3 regions of the Mesorhizobium sp. B2-5-13 genome follow, and region 3 is predicted to be linked to each of the others. Evidence: predicted binding sites of a transcription regulator. Region 3 holds the regulator's gene; each other region holds the start of a gene.
The links. Region 3 encodes LexA, which represses DNA repair genes until DNA is damaged. Its sites were predicted from a motif close to TGTTCNNNNTGTGTTCNG; they were not measured.
Positions count from the first base shown of each region.

Region 1 (7,170 bases), on a different contig from region 3:
CATGGCGCGAGCGTGGCCGGCTCGCTGGCGGGAAGCGGGGGGGACAAGCGTTTCCCGCCGACTTTGAATGGCGATCCGAAGTCACCATGCACCAGGGCCTACCAGGCCTATGTCGCGGCCACCGGCCATTCCGCCTATGCCACCACGCCGTACTCCAGGGTGGTTTCTCTCCACATTCTCTGCGGCGCGCGACTGAACGCGCCGTCGCAAGAGATGGCAGAGGAACTGGCCATGAAATCCTGCCTGGCCACGCGCAACCACTACAAGGTGACAAACGGCGGCGCCTGCGAGATCGCCGCGTCCAAATAAGCAGGCGCCTGCCGGAATGGCGCCGCCCGACCCTAATCCGGGAGGCTCCATGTTCACGAAAATCCTGATCGCCAATCGGGGCGAGATCGCTTGCCGTGTCATCCGCACAGCGCGCAAGCTCGGCGTGCACACCGTCGCAGTCTATTCGGATGCCGATGCGAGATCCCTGCATGTCGAGATGGCCGACGAGGCGGTCCATATCGGCCCCTCGCCCGTCGGCGAGAGTTATCTGCGCGGTGACAGGATCGTTGCGGCGGCTCTTGCAACGGGCGCGCAGGCCATCCATCCCGGTTACGGATTCCTGTCGGAAAACCCCGATTTCGTCGACCAGGTGGTGACTGCCGGTCTCATTTTCATCGGCCCGTCGGCGACCTCGATCCGCGCCATGGGGCTGAAGGACGCCGCCAAGCGGCTGATGGAGAAGGCCGGCGTTCCGGTCGTTCCGGGTTATCATGGCGAGGCGCAGGAAATCGTGCTGCTGGCCTCAAAGGCCCGCGAGATCGGCTATCCCGTGCTGATCAAGGCGCGTGCCGGCGGCGGCGGCAAGGGCATGCGGCGCGTCGAGCATCCCGATGACTTTTCCGAGGCGCTGTCCAGCGCCCGGCGCGAGGCCAAGGCCGCCTTCGGCGACGACCGTGTGCTGGTCGAAAAATATGTCGACAAGCCACGGCATATCGAAGTGCAGGTGTTCGGCGACAATTTCGGCGACGCGGTGCATTTCTACGAACGCGACTGCTCGGCGCAACGCCGCCACCAGAAGGTGATCGAGGAGGCCCCCGCCCCCGGCATGACACCGGCTTTGCGCAAGGCGATGACGGAAGCGGCGGTGAAGGCCGCCAAGGCAATCAACTATTCCGGCGCCGGCACCATCGAATTCATCGTCGACGCCTCGCAAGGCCTCAAGGCCGACCGCTTCTGGTTCATGGAAATGAACACCCGCCTGCAGGTCGAGCATCCAGTCACCGAGATGGTCACCGGCACCGATCTGGTCGAGTGGCAGTTGCGGGTCGCCAGCGGCGAAAAACTGCCGAAGACACAAAGCGAGATCGCGCTTTCTGGCCATGCTTTCGAGGCGCGCATCTATGCCGAGGACGCGGCCAAGGGCTTTCTGCCGGCGACGGGCACGCTGCACCACCTGAAATTCCCGGGCGTTGCCCCAGAAGGAGCCGCGATGCGCATTGAGACTGGCGTGCGGGCTGGCGATGCGATTTCGCCCTATTACGACCCCATGATCGCGAAGCTGGTCGTCCATGCCGGGGACAGACAGGCGGCGCTGGAAGCGCTCCGCACAGCGCTCGCGCAAACCGAGATTGCCGGCTCCACCGTCAACACCGCTTTTCTTGCCGCTCTTGCGGCCGATCCGGATTTTGCAGCAGGCGACGTCGATACCGGCCTGATCGGCCGACACCAGGAAGCGCTGACGGCGGTCGCGCCGCCGACCGGCGAAATCATCTCGGCTGCCGTCCTGGCGGCCTCGGGTGCCGGAGCATTGCCGTCGTCGGACGACCCGTGGTCGTCGCTTGCCGGCTATGCGCATTTCCACGGCGTGGTGCGGCGCATGCGGCTGAAGTTCGGCGACGAGCAAATTCAGGCAAAGGTTTCAATGCGGCCGGACGGACGCTTTCGGGTGGCGCTCGATGCGCCTTACGATAGCACCAATTCGCATGATCTTCGCGCCGTTCCCCGCCTCGCCCGCTGGCCCGCCCACATCACGGTGTTCGAAGGCGCTGCCGGATATGCTTTCACCGTGCCGGATCCCCTGGCCAGGAGCGATGAAGCAGCTGCCGCCTCCGGCAGCCTGCGCGCGCCGATGCCGGGTCTCGTCAAGCTTGTGCGCGTGGCGAAAGGCGACGCTGTGATCAAGGGGCAAATTCTGCTGATCCTCGAAGCGATGAAGATGGAGCACACCATCGCCGCCCCGCATGATGGCGTGATCGCCGAGATCGCCGGGGAAGGGGCGCAGGTCACTGACGGGACGGTGCTGGTGCGGTTCGTCGAGGAACAGAGCGCGTCGAACTCAGCCACCAGTTGATAGCAGGAGCGCATCGCGGGCCGCAAACAGAAATGGCCGGGACGAACCCGGCCATTTCCTGGGCTATCAGAGCGGTTACTGCGCGATCGGCGCGTACTTGCCGTCGTGCCACTGGTTGATGTCGTAGCTGGCATTCTTGAGGTCGCCCTTCTCGTCGAAGGTGACGTCGCCGACAACGGTGCTGATCGGCGTGCCGTTCTTCAACGCTTCGGCAACCTTGGCCGGATCGTCGCCGCCGGCACGCTTGATGCCTTCGGCGAAAGCCTGGACCACGGCGTAGGAGAACAGCGTGAAGCCTTCCGGCACGAAGCCGCCCGCCTTGATCTTCTCGACGGCCGCCTTGGCTTCCGGCTTTGCCTGCGGATCCGACGGGAACACGAACATGGTGCCCTCGCCGGCCGGGCCGGCAACCTGCCAGAACTCCGGCGAGGCGATCGAATCCGGCATGATCAGCTGGAACTTTAGGTTTTGCTCCGCCGACTGACGCAGGATCAGCCCGGCCTCAGGATGGTAGCCGCCGAAATAAACGACATCGGCCTTGAGATCCTTCAGCTTGGTGACAAGCGCCGAATAGTCCTTCTCGCCGGGGTTGATGGCGTCATAGTAGACTTCCTTGAGGCCACCAGTATTCATGGTTGCCCTGACAGCGTCAGCCACGCCCTGACCGTAGGCGCTCTTGTCGTGCAGGATGACGACTTTCTTTCCGGCATACTTCTTGGCGATCCAAGGGCCGATGAAGGCCCCCTGCGCGTCGTCACGCGTATAAAGACGCATGATCGTCGGCCAGCCGGCCTTTGCCGCAGCATCGGTCAGCACCGGGTTCGAGGACGCCGGGCTCATCATCAGCGCACCGGCTTCTGCGTAGACCGCCGAGGCCGGGATGCTCGAACCGGAGCAGGCATGACCGTCGATGAACTTGACGCCGTTGGCAACGATGCGGTTGGCGACCGACACGGCCTGCTTTGGATCGCACTGGTCGTCCTCGATGTCGAGCTTGATCATCGAGCCGTTGACGCCGCCCGCGGCGTTGATGGCATCGGCGGCGGCCTGTGCGCCCTGCTTGAACTGATCGCCGATGGTCGCGAGTTGTCCGGTCATCGGGCCGACCACCGAGACGGTGATGTCGTCGGCGAATGCGACCGGCGCACTCATCATCAGGCCGAAAATGGCCGCGCTCAAAATACTCATTTTTTTCATGACAATAGAACTCCTCCACTCACGCGCGGCCGCTCCGGCCGCGCTTCTTCCAGAGAGGCGGGACAATTTCATCCTTCATCGGACCTGTCTAGGCGCATTGGCGCCACTCGATTGGGCCTGCCAGGCCTCATTCAAGCAAAAAAGCCACGCCAGCCTTGTTCCGGCTGGTCGTGGCTTTTTTGCCTGTCAGGCCGTTTCCCCGGCGCCCCCGCGCTGTGAACCCAACCCACCTACCCTGTCTTCCTGTTGGCCATGATCTTGCCGAGGCCCCGATTCCACTTTCGGGATCATGGTTCGTCGGGCGGCTTGGACCTGTCGGCCTGCCGCATCCTTTTTGTTGTTGGCCTGTGGCCTGGCTGTCTGCGCAGCCTATCCCTGTTGGCCCGACCGTCTTTTCAGCGGTCTTGGCCGGAGCGTTCCCGTCTGGCGGAACTCAGTGCATGGTCATCCATTCGCGGGCTTCGCGCAGCGCCTTGGCGATCTCGACCTTCGACATGGCCGCCGAGAGTTCCGAGCGCAGCTCGGCGGCGCGGACCGAACCCTTGATGGCGGCGATGTTGAACCATTTGTGGGCGGCAACGACGTCGGTCTCGCAATCGCGGCCGGTCGCATACATCATGCCCAGTTCGAAAAGAATGTCGGCCTGGGCAGTTGCCCCCATGGCGCCGAAGCCTGCTTCAAGCATTTCAAAACGTGCCATTTTAGTCCCCTGTCTGGCTCCCGAGAGCTGCCTCCGTTTGTCTTGTCCGGGCCGCTCTTTCGATGCTTTCGAGAATGCCGCGCAGGCTTGAATCCGTCGTTAAATGGCGTGCTTAATTTGAGGAAAACAAAGCTAAAACAAGAGGTAAACACAGAAATTCGTTAACGATACGGGGCCAGCAATTCGGCTGGTTTTCGCCAAATTTGACGAAAATTTTCACGGCCGCAATCAACACTCCGCTAACCACGGGAAACAAACGCGACGAGCCGATCGTTTTCATTTCCGCGCCGACAGAGCGAATTTAGGCGCTTTCAAAATGCCAAAGTCTTCCGTAGCGGCACCGCTTTTGTTTTGACGGAAGCTGGATTAGCTTACGTTTGCGTAAGCGGCAGACCGGCGAGGCGGAGCATCCGGCCGGCTATCCAGAGGGAGGAAGACATGTTTCGAAAAGTGAGCCTGGCCCTGGCGGCCACTTTAATCCTGAGCGGCGCGGCGTGGGCCGATCCGATAGAGGGCAACTGGAAAACGCAGGCAGGCGACACGGCGGCCATTTCAGGCGGCGGTTCATTTTCCATCACGCTCAAGTCCGGCAAATATGCCGGCAAGACCATCGGCTCGCTCAAGGCGGCCGGCGACAACAAATATACCGGCAACATCACCGACCCGGCAAACGACAAGACCTATTCGGGCAAGGCGACATTATCGGGCGCCTCGCTCAAGATGAGCGGCTGCGTGCTCGGCGGACTGATCTGCAAGAGCCAGACTTGGCACAAGCTCTGATCGACCATTTCCCAGTGATCTCAAAACGGGGCCCGGCGGGCCCCGTTTTCGTTTTACTGATGCGCTGACTGTCGCACCCGATCGCCGTCCGGGGCCGGCGGCGACCCAGCCAACGTCGCGTCAATCAATTTGAACCGCAGATGAACGCCGGCATCAGAGCCGGTTCAGCGGCGTCAGGGCATTCTCATGCGTGTTGAAGGAGACACAGACCCAATGCTTGCTCGCCGCTTCACCATCGTCTGCCTGCTGATGAGCCTGTTTGGAATGTTCTTCGCCATTCTCGTCGCCGAAGCGGGCCGTTCCCCCCGCTCCTGGGACGAAGCCTCCAGGCTCTGCCATCTCGCCTGCCCGACCAACCTTCGCCACTGAAACCAAATAGCCCGGACCTCGAAAAGAAAAGCGCAGACATCATGAACCGCATCGCCGCCAACACTCTCAAGACACTCCGGCTCCTGCCGCGGGCGGCGCTTATCCTGATGGTTCTGGCCGCCCCGGTCCTGGCGGTACCGATGATGCGCGCCGATGCCGGCTCGACGATCGAGGCGCCGGCGCTCAGAAAGTCTGGCGTCGGGTTCGTTCTGCTGGTCAGCCTGCAGCGGGGTTGAAGAAAAAAGGGGCGCTTTGGGCGCCTTCGGCGGCGACACCCCTCCCAACCGGCCGCCCAAGTCTCTATATTGGGCCATGGAAAAGCGAATCTATCCCCAAGCCATCGAATCTGTCGTCATGCCCGAGCCTTTTGGCCGGCAGAGCTTCGACAACGCCGAAAAGGCCGTTGCCGCGCTGCAGGTGCTCTACGACCGCAACACCAAGTTCCTGCGCGATTCCTTCGCGGCCCTTGCCGCCGGCGGCGACAGCAGCAAGCGCTACCGGGCCTTCTACCCCGAGATTGGCGTCACCACGAGTTCGTTCACCCAGGTCGACTCTCGCCAGGCCTATGGCCACATGCCGACGCCCGGTCATTTCGCCACCACGGTTACCCAGCCGGACCTGTTCGAGACCTACCTCATCGAGCAGCTTCGGCTGATCATGCGCAATCACGGCGTGTCGGTGACCGTCTCGGAATCGACCACGCCGATCCCGCTGCATTTCGCTTTCCTGGAAGGCACCTATGTCGACGGCGCTGATGCCGAACGTATCAAGCGGCCGATCCGCGACCTGTTCGACGTGCCGGATCTCGACGGCACCGACGATCAGATCGCCAACGGTACGTTCGAGGTCGCCTTCGGCGAGCCCCGGCCACTGGCGCCGTTCACGGCGCAGCGCATCGACTATTCACTGCACCGCATGACGCACTACACTGCAACCAGCCCGCAGCATTTCCAGAATTTCGTGCTGTTCACCAACTATCAGTTCTATATCGACGAGTTCGTCGCCCGCGCCCGCGACCTGATGGAAAACGGTGGTGAAGGCTACACGGAATTTGTCGAACCTGGCAACGTTATCACCCGGTCCGGGCAGAGCGCTCCCAGTGAAGGCGTAGCGCCACAGCGCCTGCCGCAGATGCCGGCCTACCATCTGAAGAAGCCGAACCATGGTGGCATCACCATGGTCAATATCGGCGTGGGTCCTTCCAACGCCAAGACCATTACCGACCATATCGCCGTGCTTCGGCCACATGCCTGGGTGATGCTTGGTCACTGCGCCGGGCTGCGCAACACCCAGGCGCTGGGCGATTATGTGCTCGCGCATGCCTATGTGCGCGAAGACCACGTGCTGGACGACGATCTGCCGGTGTGGGTGCCGATCCCGCCGTTGGCCGAGATCCAGGTTGCGCTACAGGAAGCAGTAGCCGAGGTCACCGGCCTGTCGGGCTATGATCTGAAGCGCATCATGCGCACGGGCACCGTCGCCACCATCGACAACCGAAACTGGGAACTGCGCGACCAGCGCGGACCGGTGCAGCGCCTGTCGCAGTCGCGCGCTATCGCCCTCGATATGGAATCGGCGACGATCGCCGCCAATGGCTTCCGCTTCCGCGTCCCCTACGGCACGCTGCTGTGCGTTTCCGACAAGCCGCTGCATGGCGAGTTGAAATTGCCTGGCATGGCGACAGAGTTCTACAAACGCCAGGTGGCGCAACACCTGACCATCGGCATCAGGGCGATGGAAAAGCTGGCCGAGATGCCGATGGAGCGGCTGCATTCGCGCAAGC
Region 1 is NZ_VFUI01000005.1:57,934-65,103, forward strand. It holds gene FJ434_RS10595 (hypothetical protein) at 1-309, shown strand, start outside; gene FJ434_RS10600 (acetyl/propionyl/methylcrotonyl-CoA carboxylase subunit alpha) at 359-2,341, shown strand; gene FJ434_RS10605 (branched-chain amino acid ABC transporter substrate-binding protein) at 2,417-3,538, opposite strand; gene FJ434_RS10610 (sel1 repeat family protein) at 3,972-4,238, opposite strand; gene FJ434_RS10615 (DUF2147 domain-containing protein) at 4,677-5,018, shown strand; gene FJ434_RS29720 (hypothetical protein) at 5,232-5,387, shown strand; gene FJ434_RS10620 (hypothetical protein) at 5,429-5,623, shown strand; gene FJ434_RS10625 (AMP nucleosidase) at 5,742-7,170, shown strand, end outside.
Region 1: FJ434_RS10610 (sel1 repeat family protein) is a predicted target of LexA. The motif match lies at 4,361-4,378, and genes of this name have one in related genera.

Region 2 (7,170 bases), on a different contig from region 3:
GAGAATGGCTGGTCGGCGCGCGCTGCGATGATGGCGCCCGCCTGGTCATTGGCGAGGCCTTTCACCAGGCGCATGCCGAGGCGCACCGCGAAGCGCCCGTCATCTCCCGCAGGTTCGAGCGTGCAATCCCAGCGGCTCTGATTGATGCAGACGGGTCGGATCTCGACGCCGTGGCTGACCGCGTCGCGCACGAGCTGCGCCGGCAGGTAGAACCCCATGGGCTGCGAATTGAGGATGGCCGCGCAGAACACATCGGGATGATGGCACTTCATCCAGGATGAGGCGTAGGCGATGAGGGCGAAAGAGGCGGCGTGACTTTCGGGGAAGCCGTAGCTGCCAAAGCCCTCGAGCTGCTTGAAGGTATTGGCGGCAAAGTCAGGCGTGTAGCCGTTGGCGATCATGCCCCCGATGAGCTTGTCGCGGAACTTCGAAACGCCGCCTGTGTGCTTGAAGGTCGCCATGGCCCGGCGCAGCTGGTCGGCCTCGCCGGCGGAAAAGCCGGCACAGACCATGGCGACCTGCATCGCCTGCTCCTGGAACAGCGGAACGCCCAAGGTCTTGCCCAGGACCTGTTCGAGCTCGGGCGTCGGAAACTCGACCGGCTCCTTGCCCTCGCGCCGGCGCAGATAGGGATGCACCATATCGCCCTGGATCGGACCAGGCCGGACGATCGCCACTTCGACGACGAGGTCGTAGAACGTCCTCGGCTTGATCCGCGGCAGCATCGACATCTGTGCCCGGCTCTCGATCTGGAAGACCCCGACCGTGTCGGCCTTGCGGATCATCGCGTAGGTCGCCGGATCCTCGGCCGGAATCGTGGCGAGGTCGAGCGACACGCCCTTGTGCTCGGCCAGGAGATCGAAGCTGCGCTTCATGCAGGTCAGCATTCCCAGGGCAAGGACGTCGACCTTCATGAACTTAAGGATGTGGATATCGTCCTTGTCCCACTCGATGACCTGGCGGTCTTCCATCCGGGCCGGCTCGATTGGCACGAGCTCATCGAGCCGATCATGGGTCAACACGAACCCGCCGGGATGCTGCGACAGATGCCGCGGCGTGCCTTCGAGCTGGCGCGCCAGCTCGAGCGTCAGGGTGAGGCGGCGATCGGCGAGATTGAGGTTGAGTTCGCGAGCACGGGTCTCGTCGATGCCCTCGCCATGGCCCCAGACCTGCGAGGAGAGCAGCTTGGTAACGTCCTCGGGCAGGCCGAGCGCCTTGCCGATGTCGCGGACGGCGCCCTTGGTATGATAGCGCACCACGGTCGAGCACAATGCCGAATGGTCGCGACCGTAGGTCTCGTAGACCCATTGCATGACGATCTCGCGCCGCTCGTGTTCGAAATCGACATCGATATCGGGCGGCTCTTTACGCTCCCGGCTGACGAAGCGCTCGAACAGCAGATTGTTGCGGTCGGGATCGATGCTGGTGATGCCGAGAACGTAGCAGACCGCCGAGTTGGCGGCCGATCCCCGGCCCTGGCAGAGAATGTCGCGCGACCGCGCGAAGGCCACGATGGCGTTCACGGTCAGAAAGTAGGGTGCGTATTGCAGCGTCTCGATTAGGCGGAGCTCGTGCTTGATGAGACCGATCACCTTGTCGGGCACGCCCTCGGGATAGCGCCGCTTGGCGCCTTCCCAGGTCAGCTTCTCGAGGGCCTGCTGGGCGGTAAGGCCCGGCATCGTCCTTTCTTCAGGGTATTGATAGGCGAGCTCGTCGAGCGAAAAGCGGCATTGCTCGGCGATTGCCAATGTGCGTGCCAGGGCCTCGGGATAGCGGCCGAACAGCCGGTGCATCTCATCGGGTGACTTCAGGTAGCGGTCGACATGCCGCTCCCTTTTGAAGCCGGCATCATCGATGGTGATGTTGTGGCGGATGCAGGTGACCACATCCTGCAGCACCCGGCGCTCGGGATGATGGAATAGAACGTCGTTCGTCACGACGGTCGCGACGCCCATCTGCGTCGCCAGGTTGGCGAGCTCATGGAGGCGCAACTGGTCATTGGGGCGCCGGCGCAAGGTCAGCGCGAGATAGGCATCCCGGCCGAACGCCTCACGCAGGCGCCGCACCTGCAGCGCACAGGTGTCGTCGGCGATGTCGGGCACGAGGACGGCGATCATGCCCTCGCCATAGGCGAAGACATCTGCCCATTCGAGACGGCAGAGTCCCTTGCCGCCGCGTGACTTGCCCAGCGACAGCAACCGGCAGAGGCGGCCATAGGCCGTCCGGTCTTTGGGATAGACGAGTAGCGACATGCCGTCGGCTAGATCGAGGCGGCACCCGACGATCAGGCGCACGCCGGTGGCCTTGGCCGCCTCGTGCGCGCGGACCACGGCGGCAAGGCTGTTGCGATCGACGACGGCGAGCGCTTCGATGCCGAGCAGCGCGGCTTGCGCGAACAGCTCCTCGCAGGAGCTCGCGCCCCTCAGAAACGAGAAGTGCGACGTCATCTGCAGCTCGGCATAGCGCGGCCCGCTCATGCGAAGATTCCATGCAGGAACCATCTGTGCGAGCCGGGGGCCGGATCCTCGCCGTCGCCGGCGCGGAAGAGCCAAAAGCGTTCTCCGCCTTCGTCCTCCACGCGGAAGTAATCTCGCAGCGATGTCGTCTCGGCCTGGCGCAACCACCATTCGCCAAAGATGCGTTCGGGACCGTCGGCGCGGGCGACGCGGCGACGAACCCCACGCCAGGTGAACCAGACCGGGGGGTTGTCGGGCAGCAGCGCCATGGTCTCGATCGGCTCGGGCGGCGAGAGCAGGCGCGACGGCCGCGGCCACTCGCCGGGCCAGTTCGCGCCGTCATCGGGCGCGCTCGGCGCCACGCGCTTGACCGACCGCTCCGGCACATCGCTTTCGACCGGGGCGAAGCGATAGAGCCGGTTCGCCCCGAGGCGATTGGCGATGACGTCGATGAGATCGGAAATGTCCGGCTCCTCCGGCTCGACCAGCGTTGAGATCGTCTGCCGGTCCCGCAATGGCTCGGCCAGTGTTGCGGTCAGCGTCATCAGCTCGATGCCGAAGCCCGGGTCTACGGTCTCGATACGGTCGGTGAGGAGCCGCGTGAGGCGGCCGGTTTCGCGCACCGGCGCCGCTGTGCCGACGCGAATGGCTGCGATCCGGTTGTCGACCCGATGAAACAGCAGGTCGAGCCGGCGCGCCCCGAGCCCCTGCTTTTCGAGAGCGGCGCAGAGCTGGTCGACCAGCTTGGCGGTGTAGCGCGCGATCGTTTCTGCAGCGCCGATCGGCTCGCCGAAGGCGCGACGAACCTCGATCAGTTCGGGCGACCGGACCGGCTCGAAGGGTTCGGGAGCGCGGCCCATGGCCTGGTCGAGGCGGCGCATAAGCTCGGGGCCGAAGCGATGGGTCAGCGGGGCTTTCGGCGTGTCCTCGATGTCGCCGATGCGCTCGAAGCCGAGGACGTGAAGCCCCTCGACGATCGGAATGGGCAGGCGCAGTGCCCGGATCGGCAGATCCCGCATCGCAGCCGCCGCCTGTCCTGCCGGGATGATGGAGATCGGACGCGCCAGGAACCGCGCGGCGGCATGGGCCGTGCCCGAGGCATCGGCAATCGCGGCATGGGCCGCGATGCCAGAGGCCTCCATGCGAGAGACGAGGTTCGCCAGCATTGCCTCTTCGCCACCATGAAGGTGATCGGCGCCGCTGGTGTCGATGATGAGCCCGTCGGGCGGATCGGGCGCGACAATCGGTGCATAGCGCAGCGCCCAGAGCGCGAGGCGGTCGAGCGCAGCCGCGTCCTCGGCCGGATTGAGCTCGAGGTTGACGAGGCCAGGAACGAGGACCTGCGCCTTGCTCGCCGGCATGCCGATGCGCAGGCCCGCATTGCGGGCGGCCGCATCGAGGGCGAGGATTTCGCGGCGGCGGCCCTGCCGGCCGAACAGGACGATCGGCGTATCAGCCGACGGCGCCGAGACGCCCAGCGTGCGCCGCAGGCGATCGGTGGGCCAGGTCGGCAGATAGAGCGAGACGACCCTTGGCATCACAGGCTTCCACTTCAAAGTCGGCGCTCTCCCCTGCCCTGACGCGCAGCAATTCGAGCCGCCAGCGGGGGCGGCCGACGCCGGGAACCGGCAATGGTCGGGAGGAAAGAGCGGAGACGCGCCAGCGGCTCACCGCGGCGGTCGGTTGTCCAAAATCGGTGGCTTCGGTCTGGCGCCGCCACCGGCGAATAGCGATGCCGAGCGTGCCGGAGGCCTCGGCGGCGAGCTGCAGGCGGCGCGAGCTCGTCATCGGCAGGCGCGCGATCTCCGCCACCACGGCGCCAAGGCCGCCATGCCGAAGGCCCTCCTCGAAACAGGCCATGACCGCGGCCTCGTCGCCGGCCTCGACAAAGATCACCCGACCGGGCGGCAGACCGGCCTGGGCGAGCGATGGCGCGAACAGATCCTGCCGCGTGACGCACCACAGGACACGCCCGCGCGTCCGGGCGGCGACTCCGGCGGCCCACAGGGCGGCCGCGGCGCCGTCGACCGCGCCATTGGCGCCGCCCGCCACCTCATGCAGCGCGCCGAGCGCCAGCCCTCCTCCCGGCAGCACCTTGTCGAGTTCGGGGATGCCGAAGGGCAGGACCTCGCGCCGGCGTGCAGACCCGCCCCCGAGCCGCGCGATACGGTCCCGAAGTTCGGACAATGCAAGGCTGCTCGAGGACATGGCCATGCCCGCGCACTCGTCTCCCAGTTTTGATATGTTCTATTTTTGTTCTCAATGGCGTAAGAGTCAATCGGGGAGAATCGTTCCCCGGCTGGCGCATCGTCCAAACCCTGTCGGCGCAAGGCAAAATCTGGGATGCTGCGTGCGGATATCTGTGAGCGGTCGGGTGATGGAAGGCAGCGCGACATGTCGGACAGATGCTGGAGCGGACCCGGCGCAAGCCCGGGTCCGCAAGATCATTCATGTCGACATGGACGCCTTTTATGCCTCGGTGGAGCAGCGCGATAATCCCGAGCTGCGCGGCAAGCCGGTCGCGGTCGGCAGCTCGGCGGCCCGGGGCGTCGTCGCCGCCGCAAGCTACGAGGCCCGCGCCTTCGGCGTACGCTCGGCCCTCCCCTCTGTGACGGCCAAGCGCCGCTGCCCCGAACTGATCTTCGTCACGCCCCGATTCGAGGTCTATCGGGCGGTGTCGGCGCAAATCCGGGAGATCTTCGCCGAGCATACCGATCTCATCGAACCGCTCTCGCTGGACGAGGCCTATCTCGACGTCACCGAGAACAAGCAGAAACTCGGCGTCGCGACCGAGATCGCGACCGTGATCCGGACCCGGATCAAAGAGGTGACGGGGCTCAACGCATCGGCGGGAATTTCCTATTGCAAGTTCCTCGCGAAGATGGCGAGCGACTTGAACAAGCCCAACGGCCAGGCCGTCATCACGCCGGCCATGGGATCCGACTTCGTGGCCAAGCTGCCGGTCAAGAAGTTCCACGGCATCGGTCCGGCGACGGCGGCCAAGATGCAAGGCCTCGGAATCGAGACCGGCGCCGACCTACTCAACAAGACGTTGCCTTTCCTGCAGGAGCATTTCGGCAAGGCGGGCGCCTGGTACTACGCCATCTCGCGGGGGATAGATGATCGCCGGGTCCAGCCGGACCGGCCGCGCAAGTCGATTGGCGCCGAGGATACCTTCGCCACGGACGTGTTCGAGCTGGAACCGGCAAAGGCGAAGTTGGTGACACTGGCCGCCAAGGTCTGGCACTATTGCGAGGAGCGCGGCTTCGCCGGCCGGACTGTGACCTTGAAGGTCAAGTATGCGGACTTCCAGATCATCACGCGCAGTAGAACCGTGCCTGCTCCGATCGGCAGCGAGGAGGAGCTGCGCGAGCTCGCGGACGGACTGCTCGAGGCAACCTTCCCCACCCCGAAAGGCATCCGGCTGCTGGGCGTGACGCTGTCGTCGCTGCTCAGCGGATCGGACGAAGAAAAACCGCAGCTTTCACTATCGCTGTGAGCCTTGGCGCGACCGCTTGATGTGGGGCTCGACGACCTCAGGATCGACGGTAAAAGAGCACGCGGCCGGCGGGGACGAGCTGCAGCAGATAATCGAAATCGGCGATATTGGCCGTGAGTACCGCGAAGCCGAGGTTCTGGGCCTGCAAGAACAGGACGCAATCGTGAAGGGCGCGAAGCCGCGCATCCTTCTGGTAACCCTGCAGCCGGCACAACATGCCCGAAAGCAGCGCGGCCCGCGCCAGCACGTCGGCATCGGGAGTGAAGGTGCGATGTGCCGGCATGGCGTCGAGCAGAACGCCGATCTGCTTGACGACGCCCTTGGTCCGCGGATCGGCGGGATCGAGCACGCCGACCGTGTGCATCAGTTCCTGGATCGCCACCGTCGAATGGTTGGCTGTTCGGACATTCAGGAGCTCGCCAAGGGCGTCGGGAGCCCGGCCCTGCAAGCCATCGATATAGACGCAGGTGTCGAGCAGCAGGCCGTGGCCCGCGCCCGGATGATCTCCGATAAAGGGCAGCTCTGCATCGTCCCGCCGCGACAGGGTGCGGCCGGGATCGAGACGGCCCCATCGAACGGCGGCGTCGAAATCGAAGGCGGCCACCTCAGAAGCCGAGCTTCAGAGACGGATCGACCGTTCCACGCACCTTAGTGAAAGCTTTGCTGAACTCGTCCTCGAGCGCCACATTGGCGAGCGCGAATTCGATGAGATCGGTATCGGTGCTGATCCCTGTCTGCTTCTTCGCCTGTTCCAATAGAGCCGGACTGATGCGCCCGCCGATGCGCGCGCTCTTTTCGCCGAGCAGTCCGGACTTCTCGGCGGCCGACAGCACGGCCTTGCGGCGAGCCGGATCGATCAGCACGAACCTCCCTGTCTTCGCCACGCGGCCGAGCTTTGTCTTGCGACTCTTGATCGGAGAGCCGCTCGTGCCGGCGCGGGCAATCGTGGGCTTGCTGGTCTTTGCCATTTTCGCTGCTCCGATGTTGAACGTTTTTTCTGTTCTGTCCAACATAGCATCTGGGCCGCTGAATTCAAGCCACGTTCGGTACTGCCCGACGCACCGCCACGACGCCCAAGACGGTTCCCTATCAGCCGACATAATCCTCGTGTACCTTTACTTGTCGGCTCCAGATAGGCCGTTCGACTTTTGCAGTTCCGGGGGGAAGAGCATGCGAAAAGAAAAGAACGGCATCAGCGTTCACGCAATAGCGGGC
Region 2 is NZ_VFUI01000013.1:12,565-19,734, reverse strand. It holds gene FJ434_RS20520 (error-prone DNA polymerase) at 1-2,477, opposite strand, end outside; gene FJ434_RS20515 (DNA polymerase Y family protein) at 2,474-3,994, opposite strand; gene FJ434_RS20510 (ImuA family protein) at 3,909-4,670, opposite strand; gene dinB (DNA polymerase IV) at 4,834-5,955, shown strand; gene FJ434_RS20500 (DNA-binding protein) at 5,993-6,559, opposite strand; gene FJ434_RS30310 (hypothetical protein) at 6,561-6,923, opposite strand; gene FJ434_RS29885 (hypothetical protein) at 7,126-7,170, shown strand, end outside.
Region 2: dinB (DNA polymerase IV) is a predicted target of LexA. The motif match lies at 4,700-4,717, and genes of this name have one in related genera.

Region 3 (7,170 bases):
CGCCCGCAACCCAGCTGCTGCAGGCGGATAGCCCAGCGCCAACTCCATCTCCTGCCGCACGCAGAATTGTGCGCGTGCGCCGGCAAATCGGCCCGATATCCTTTCCTCGCCTGCGTCACGGCGTGGCCAAGGCGGCGGAGCTGGAACTCGACCGGGGCATCGCCTTCCTGCTGGTGCCGGTCTGCCTGGCCGTTGGGGCGATCTGCTACTTTTCGCTGGCGTCCGAGCCCGATTTTGCAAAGCCTGTCGCGGTCGTGGTTCTGGCGGCGGTATGTGCGTTCGTCTCGCGCTCCTGGCCGAAAACCCATCTGTGTTTCATGGCACTGCTTTTGTGTGTGCTTGGCCTGCTTGCGGCGAAGGTCGAAACATGGCGAGCCGGAACCCGGATGCTGGGCTCGGAAATCTCGACGCAACTGACCGGCCGCGTGATCTCGCTCGAGGAGATGGAGAGCGGCCGCATCCGGCTGACCATGGACGTGATTTCGACCGCCCGGCCGAAACTGCGCTACGCGCCTGAAAGGGTCCGGCTTTCGGCACGCAAGATACCGCCCGAAATGACCGCCGGCTCGCTTGTCACAGGCTATGCCAAACTGCTGCCGCCGACCGGCCCGGTGCGGCCGGACAGCTACGACTTCTCCTTCGACAGCTATTTCGCCGGCATCGGCGGCAGCGGCTTCTTTCTCGGCAATCCAACGGTCATCTCCGCCGAAGCCGGTGAGATGCCGCTGCCGGCACGCGTGTTTTCAGGCATCGAAAATGCCCGCGAAGCCATCGCCGACCACATCAGGGGCAGCATTGGCGGCGCCGAAGGCGAGATCGCGGCGGCGCTGATCGTCGGCGTGCGGGCCGGCATTCCCGATGAAATCAACGAAGCGATGCGGCGCACCGGCATCTATCACATCATCTCGATTTCAGGTCTGCATATGGCGCTGGTGGCCGGCACCATCATGGGTCTGCTGCGCGGCGCCTTCGCACTGTTTCCAGGGTTTTCCGCGCGCCGGCCGGTGAAGAAATACGCCGCCGCCGCCGCACTGTTTTCGATCGCCGCCTATCTCGTCATTTCGGGCGTCGTCGTCGCGGCCGAACGCAGCTTCATCATGCTGGCGGTGATGCTGATCGCCGTCTTGTTCGATCGCGCGGCGCTGACCATGCGCAATCTGGCGATCTCGGCGATCGCCGTTATCCTGGTTTCGCCGCACGAGGTCGTCGGCCCGAGTTTCCAGATGTCGTTCGCGGCAACCGCAGCCTTGGTTGGCGCCTATGCCGGCTGGGCCGACCACCATGCGGGAAAGACGAGGCCTCCGCCGCCAAAGCGATCCCTACCCGGGTTTCTGACGCGAAAATTCCTCTTGGCGACAGGTGGATTGGCCATGACGTCCATCATCGCCGGCAGCGCGACGGCACTGTTTGCCATCTGGCATTTCCAGCGGGTGTCGCCGCTCAGCCTGTTCGCCAATCTGGCCGTCATGCCGATCGTGTCGATCGTGATGTTCCTGGCCGTCGCCAGCGCGTTGCTGATGCCGTTCGGGTTGGATTGGCCGGCTCTCTACCTCATGGGCAAGGGCCTGACAGCGATGATCGCCATATCGGCGTGGATATCGGAGCGCTCTCCGGTCGATGGAGTCGGGCTGATTTCGCAGCAATCCGTGCTGCTGGTCACCGTCGCGTTGGTCATCGCGACGATGGCGACGACGTGGCTCCGGCTCACGGCGGTGCCATTCGCGCTTGCCGGTCTGTTGACTGTGTCGCACACGCGCGCGCCCGATGTGCTGATCTCGGAAGATGCGCGGCTGGTGGCTCTGTCGATCGGCAATGGCGAACTGGCCGTCAACCGGGAACGTCCGAACGAATTCGCAGCCGACAATTGGAAACGCGCTCTGATCTCCGAAACAATCGTCCTACCGGAAATGTTCGAGGAGACGGACGGGCAATTCGATCTTGCCACTCCCACCGACCTGCCGCTGGGATCGCCGTTCTATTGCCGCGAAGGCCTGTGCCTTGCCAGGCACCCTTCCGGCGCGATCATCGCCTATGTCGAGGATCGCAAGAACACCTGGAAGGCCTGCGCCTTCGCCGACCTGATCGTCGTCAATGACGCGACCGCCTATGACGCCTGTCATAATCCGCTGGTTCTCGTCGTCACCAAACGCCAGCTCGCCCGCAAGGGGAGTGCCGCCGTTTTCTTCGATCCCCAATCGGCCACGACGCCGGCTGAGATCGAATTCGCCGTCGTCGGACCATACCGGCCCTGGCACGAGCAGCGAAAATTCTCACGCGAGGCGAGGGGGCTGGCCCCCTATAAAAAGGCCGACAAGCCCGATGGCAAGCCAGTTCAGTAGCGCCTGATCAGCCCGACGAGCTTGCCCTGCACCTTGACCCGATCCGGTCCGAAGATGCGTGTTTCGTAGGCTGGATTGGCGGCTTCGAGCGCGATCGAGGCGCCCTTGCGGCGGAACCGCTTCAGCGTTGCTTCCTCCTCGTCGACCAGCGCCACGATGATTTCGCCCGGACTTGCTGTATCGGCATTGCGGATGATGACCGTGTCGCCGTCGAAGATACCGGCCTCGATCATCGAGTCGCCCTTGACTTCCAGCGCATAGTGCTCGCCGCCCATGATCATGTCCGGCGGCACCGAAATCGAATGCGTCTGATGCTGGATGGCATCGATCGGCACACCGGCGGCGATACGACCCATGACCGGGATGGACACGGCTGAAACTGCATCATCGTCGTTGCCGGCCGCGGCCAGGCGGGAAGGCGCCGTCGCCGGCCTGATCTGGCGGCCGAGACTGCCTTGGCCAAGGCTGCCCTGGATGACGCTTGGCGAGAACTTCTTTGCCGCATTGAGGCCCGGCGCGATCGAGTCCGGCAGCCGCAGCACTTCCAGCGCGCGCGCCCGATTGGGTAGCCGGCGAATAAAGCCGCGTTCCTCCAGCGCCGTGATCAGGCGATGGATGCCCGATTTGGAGGCAAGATCGAGCGCTTCCTTCATTTCGTCGAAGGAGGGCGGTATCCCGCTTTCCTTGAGCCGTTCGTGGATGAACATCAGCAGTTCATGTTGCTTGCGTGTCAGCATGGCGGCCCCCAAGGCATTGAACGAAAGGTCTGACCAGAATCGAAAAAACAAACCCAGAACAAACACTATCCGTTCCAGTTGTGTTCCGCAACCGTTTAAAGTTTAATGAATTTGTTAACGCGTCTGAAGTTTTTTGCCGCGACAGCGGACTGAGGCCGATCCTTTCCACGATCGGCCGGCATTGAAATCGTTTTGGTTAATGGCCTGTGGCCTATCCACTGATGGGCCTTGGCATCAGTCTTTCGGAGGGCTCTTCGCGGGTGGATTGTACAATTTATGGATCCATTATTCGCGGAACGAAACGAAACCAAAACGCCAACGATTGGTAGCTTAGGGGCGGCGATGGACCCAGGCGTTTGGCCCACTCCGGCCAGCGCATGCCAATAGGCGTCGCGCAAGCATTGAAGTCACCCGGAACCCGCTTGCAAGCTGCCGGCGCGGGCGGCGTATTTGGTCGCGCCGCTGTCTTCGCTATGGACATAGACGTGCAGGGTATAGCCGATATGCGCCGTCATCAGCGCCTTGGCCCGCTCGACGTCACGATCGAGTGCAGCTTCCATGATCGCTGTATGGTGTTCGATCGCAATCGCTTCGCACAATGCCTCCATTGCCTCTTCATAACCGTCCTTCAGGCCAGCCGCGGCCCGCAATGTCGGCGCCAGGCCGAGAAAACGATGATGCCGTCGCAGCTGATCGGCGATGGTCGAGCGGAATCGCATGAGCCAATTGGAAGTCGCCGCGCTCAGCAGCGCCGCATGGAAAGCTTCGTGGTTCTCGTCCCATTTATCGACGGCCGCATCCGAAGGATCGTCGACCGCGGTCTTGCAACGGGAGAGCCGGTAGTGGGCGGTGACAACGGCATCCTCCCACTCCTTGCCGCCTTTTTCCATCGATTCGAGGAACAGGGGTATCTCGACCACCATCCTGGCGCGTGCCAGGTCCTCCAGTTCGGCCCGCGATACCGGAGCGACCGTAAAACCACGATTGCTGATGGCGGTGACAAGGCGTTCGGCCTCTAGCCGCGACAAGGCTTCGCGCAACGGCGTCCAGCCGACGCCATAGGTGCCGCGCAGGGCACTCAGTTTGAGCGGGGCGCCCGGCATGAGGCGCGTGGTCAGGATGTCGCGCCGCAACAGCTGATAGGCGGCTTCCGTTTTTGTAGAACTCGTTTCATCGCGCATCGTGATCAATCCGTCGTCTGGCGAAAGTATATATGATATTGGGTCATAGCAACAATTATATATAATGTTTGACACCGACCGGCGGACCGACCATGATCGCCGTGGTAGCCGCGTTTCCAAGCGGCCCTGATCAAATCTGGGAGGAAATGATGTTGAAATCGAAATCCGCTTGGTTGTCGGGCTTGGCCCTGGCAGGCGCATTGATGATTAGCGCCGGCAGTGCCGCGGCCGATCAGATCCGTATCGGCATTGCCAATTTCGGCGAGCATCCGCAATTGAACGCCGCCATAGCCGGCTTCAAGAAGGCGTTGACGGATAATGGCTTCGTCGAGGGCAAGGACGTCGTCTACACGGAGAGCCACACCAATTTCGATGCATCGCTGGTGCCGCAGATGATCGCCAAGCTGCAGGCCGAGCAGCCCAAGCTGATCTACACCATCACCACGCCGGTCTCGCAGATCGCCAAGAAAGCGCTTGCCGGTTCCGGCATTCCGATCGTTTTTGCCGCGGTCACCGATCCGGTGGCGGCCAAGCTGGTGCCGTCATGGGACGCCGGAGACGAAGGCATGACCGGCGCCAGCGATCTGCAGGACGTCGCTGCCGTGATGGCCTTCACCAAGAAGCTGCTGCCGAACGCCAAGCGCTTCGGCGTGCCTTACAATCCCGGTGAGGCCAATGACGTTGCCTTGGTCGAAAAGATCAAGGCGGCGGCACCGGCCGCCGGCTTCGAGGTGGTGGAGGTCGGCATCGACAACGTCAATGACATCCAGCAACGCATCGCTTCGCTCGCCGGCAAGGCCGACGTGATCTACGGCCCGGCGTCGAACCTGATCCAGCCGGCGATCGCCGCGGTCTCCGCGGCCGCCCGCCAGGCCGGTATCCCGGTCGTCAACTCCGATGACAGTGCGGTCCGCAACGGCACCGTGCCTGCAAGCTTCGCGGTCAATTACACGCAGGTCGGCGTCAACGCCGGCAACATCGCCGCCGAGATCCTCAAGGGCAAGGACCCCAAGACGATCGCGCCGTCGCGCCCGGCCTACAAGGACCACATGGCAACGATCTCGCGCAAGGCGATGGCCGCGTTCGGCATCGAGATACCGGCTTCAATGGCCGATTGCGGCTGCATCGTCGACTAACATCGGAACTGCTGGGATGACGGCGTCGGCGCCGTCATCCCGAGGTCAGGGAGGAACGATGCTCGAGATTCGATCCGCACGCAAAGTGTTCTACAAGGGCCAGGCCGACGAGAAGGTCGCGCTGGACGGTCTCAGCCTGTCCTTGGCCACGGGAGAGTTCGGCATCGTCATCGGCTCCAACGGGGCCGGCAAGAGCAGCATGCTCAACGCCATTTCCGGCGCCCTGATCCTCGATTCCGGCCAGATCCTGATCAACGGCGCCGACGTGACTGCAATGCCGGTGCACAAGCGCGCCGCGAAGCTGGCGCGCGTGTTCCAGGACCCGATGCGCGGCACCGCCGCCAGCATGACGGTTGCGGAAAACATGCTGCTGGCCGATTTGCGCAGCCAAAAGCGCACCTTGCGCCCGGGGCTGAACACCACCCGCCTTGCGTCCTACAGGGAACGCCTGTCGATACTGGGCCTCGGCCTTGAAAACCGCCTCGACACACGCGTCGACCTGCTCTCGGGCGGGCAGCGGCAATCCTTGTCGCTGATCATGGCGGTCGGCGGATCGCCTGACTTGCTGCTGCTCGACGAGCATACCGCGGCACTTGATCCGCGCACGGCCGAAATTGTCATGCAGGCGACGGTGCGCGCCGTCAGCGCGCTGAAGCTGACGACTATGATGGTGACCCACAACATGCAGCACGCCGTCGACTATGGCAGCCGCGTGATCATGCTCGACGCGGGCCGCGTCCTTCTGGAAGTTAGCGGCGAGGAGAAGGCGAGGGTCACGGTTATCGATCTGATCGGCCATTTCTCCGTCAAAACCGACCGCATGTTGCTGGCGAGCTGATCACCATGGGTTTTGTTCAGGACATTCTCGCCAGCTTCGTCGCAATCATGCCGGTCACCCTGGCGCAGAGCCTGATCCTGGCCTTGGTCGTGCTCGGGATCATGATCCCGTTTCGCATGCTGAATTTTCCCGATCTCACCAGCGAAGGCGCTTTTCCGCTGGGCGGCTGCGTCTGCGGCGTTCTCCTTGCCGCCGGCGCATCGCCGCTGATGGGTATCGCCGCCGCTCTTGTCGCCGGCTTCGCTGCGGGCTGCTGCACCGCCTTCATCCATCTGCGCTTCCGCATCCACACGCTGCTTGCGGGCATCCTGATGATGACGATGCTCTACAGCATCAACCTTCGCATCATGGGCAAGTCCAACCTGTCCGTCTTCGGTTCGCCCTCGGTGTTCGACTGGGTGCCGTTCGCGCGGCCAGGTTTCCCCGCTAGCAAGATCGTCGTCGCGGGTCTCCTCGCGCTTGTCGCCTTCATGCTGCTCTACATGTTCTTCAGGACCGAGAAGGGCACGGCCGTGCGCGCCGTGGGCGCCAATCCTGACATGGCCGAGGCGCAAGGCATCAATGTCTGGGCCGCGACCATAGGCGGTGTCGGGCTGGCGAGCGCGTTTTCGGCGTCAAGCGGCGCGCTGATGGTGCAGTCGCAGGGATTCGCCGACGTCAATATGGGGCTGGGCATCCTCATCAACGGCCTTGCCGCGCTGATGATCGGCGAGGCCGTCGTCGGCAAGCAGACGGTCTGGCGGCAGCTGCTGGCGCCTTTCGCCGGCGCGATCATCTACTACCAGCTGGTGTCGTTCTGCCTTGCCGCCGGCATGCCGCCGCCCGACCTGAAGCTTGCCACGGGCCTGTTCGTGCTGGCCATGCTGGCCTTGCCTAGTCTCAAGCGCAGCCGCGGGCCGGCGCCAGCACGCGAAGCTATCCGTGAATAACCAGGGCGTG
Region 3 is NZ_VFUI01000001.1:131,935-139,104, reverse strand. It holds gene FJ434_RS00730 (ComEC/Rec2 family competence protein) at 1-2,339, shown strand, start outside; gene lexA (transcriptional repressor LexA) at 2,333-3,076, opposite strand; gene FJ434_RS00720 (GntR family transcriptional regulator) at 3,484-4,257, opposite strand; gene FJ434_RS00715 (ABC transporter substrate-binding protein) at 4,407-5,393, shown strand; gene FJ434_RS00710 (ABC transporter ATP-binding protein) at 5,452-6,231, shown strand; gene FJ434_RS00705 (ABC transporter permease) at 6,237-7,160, shown strand.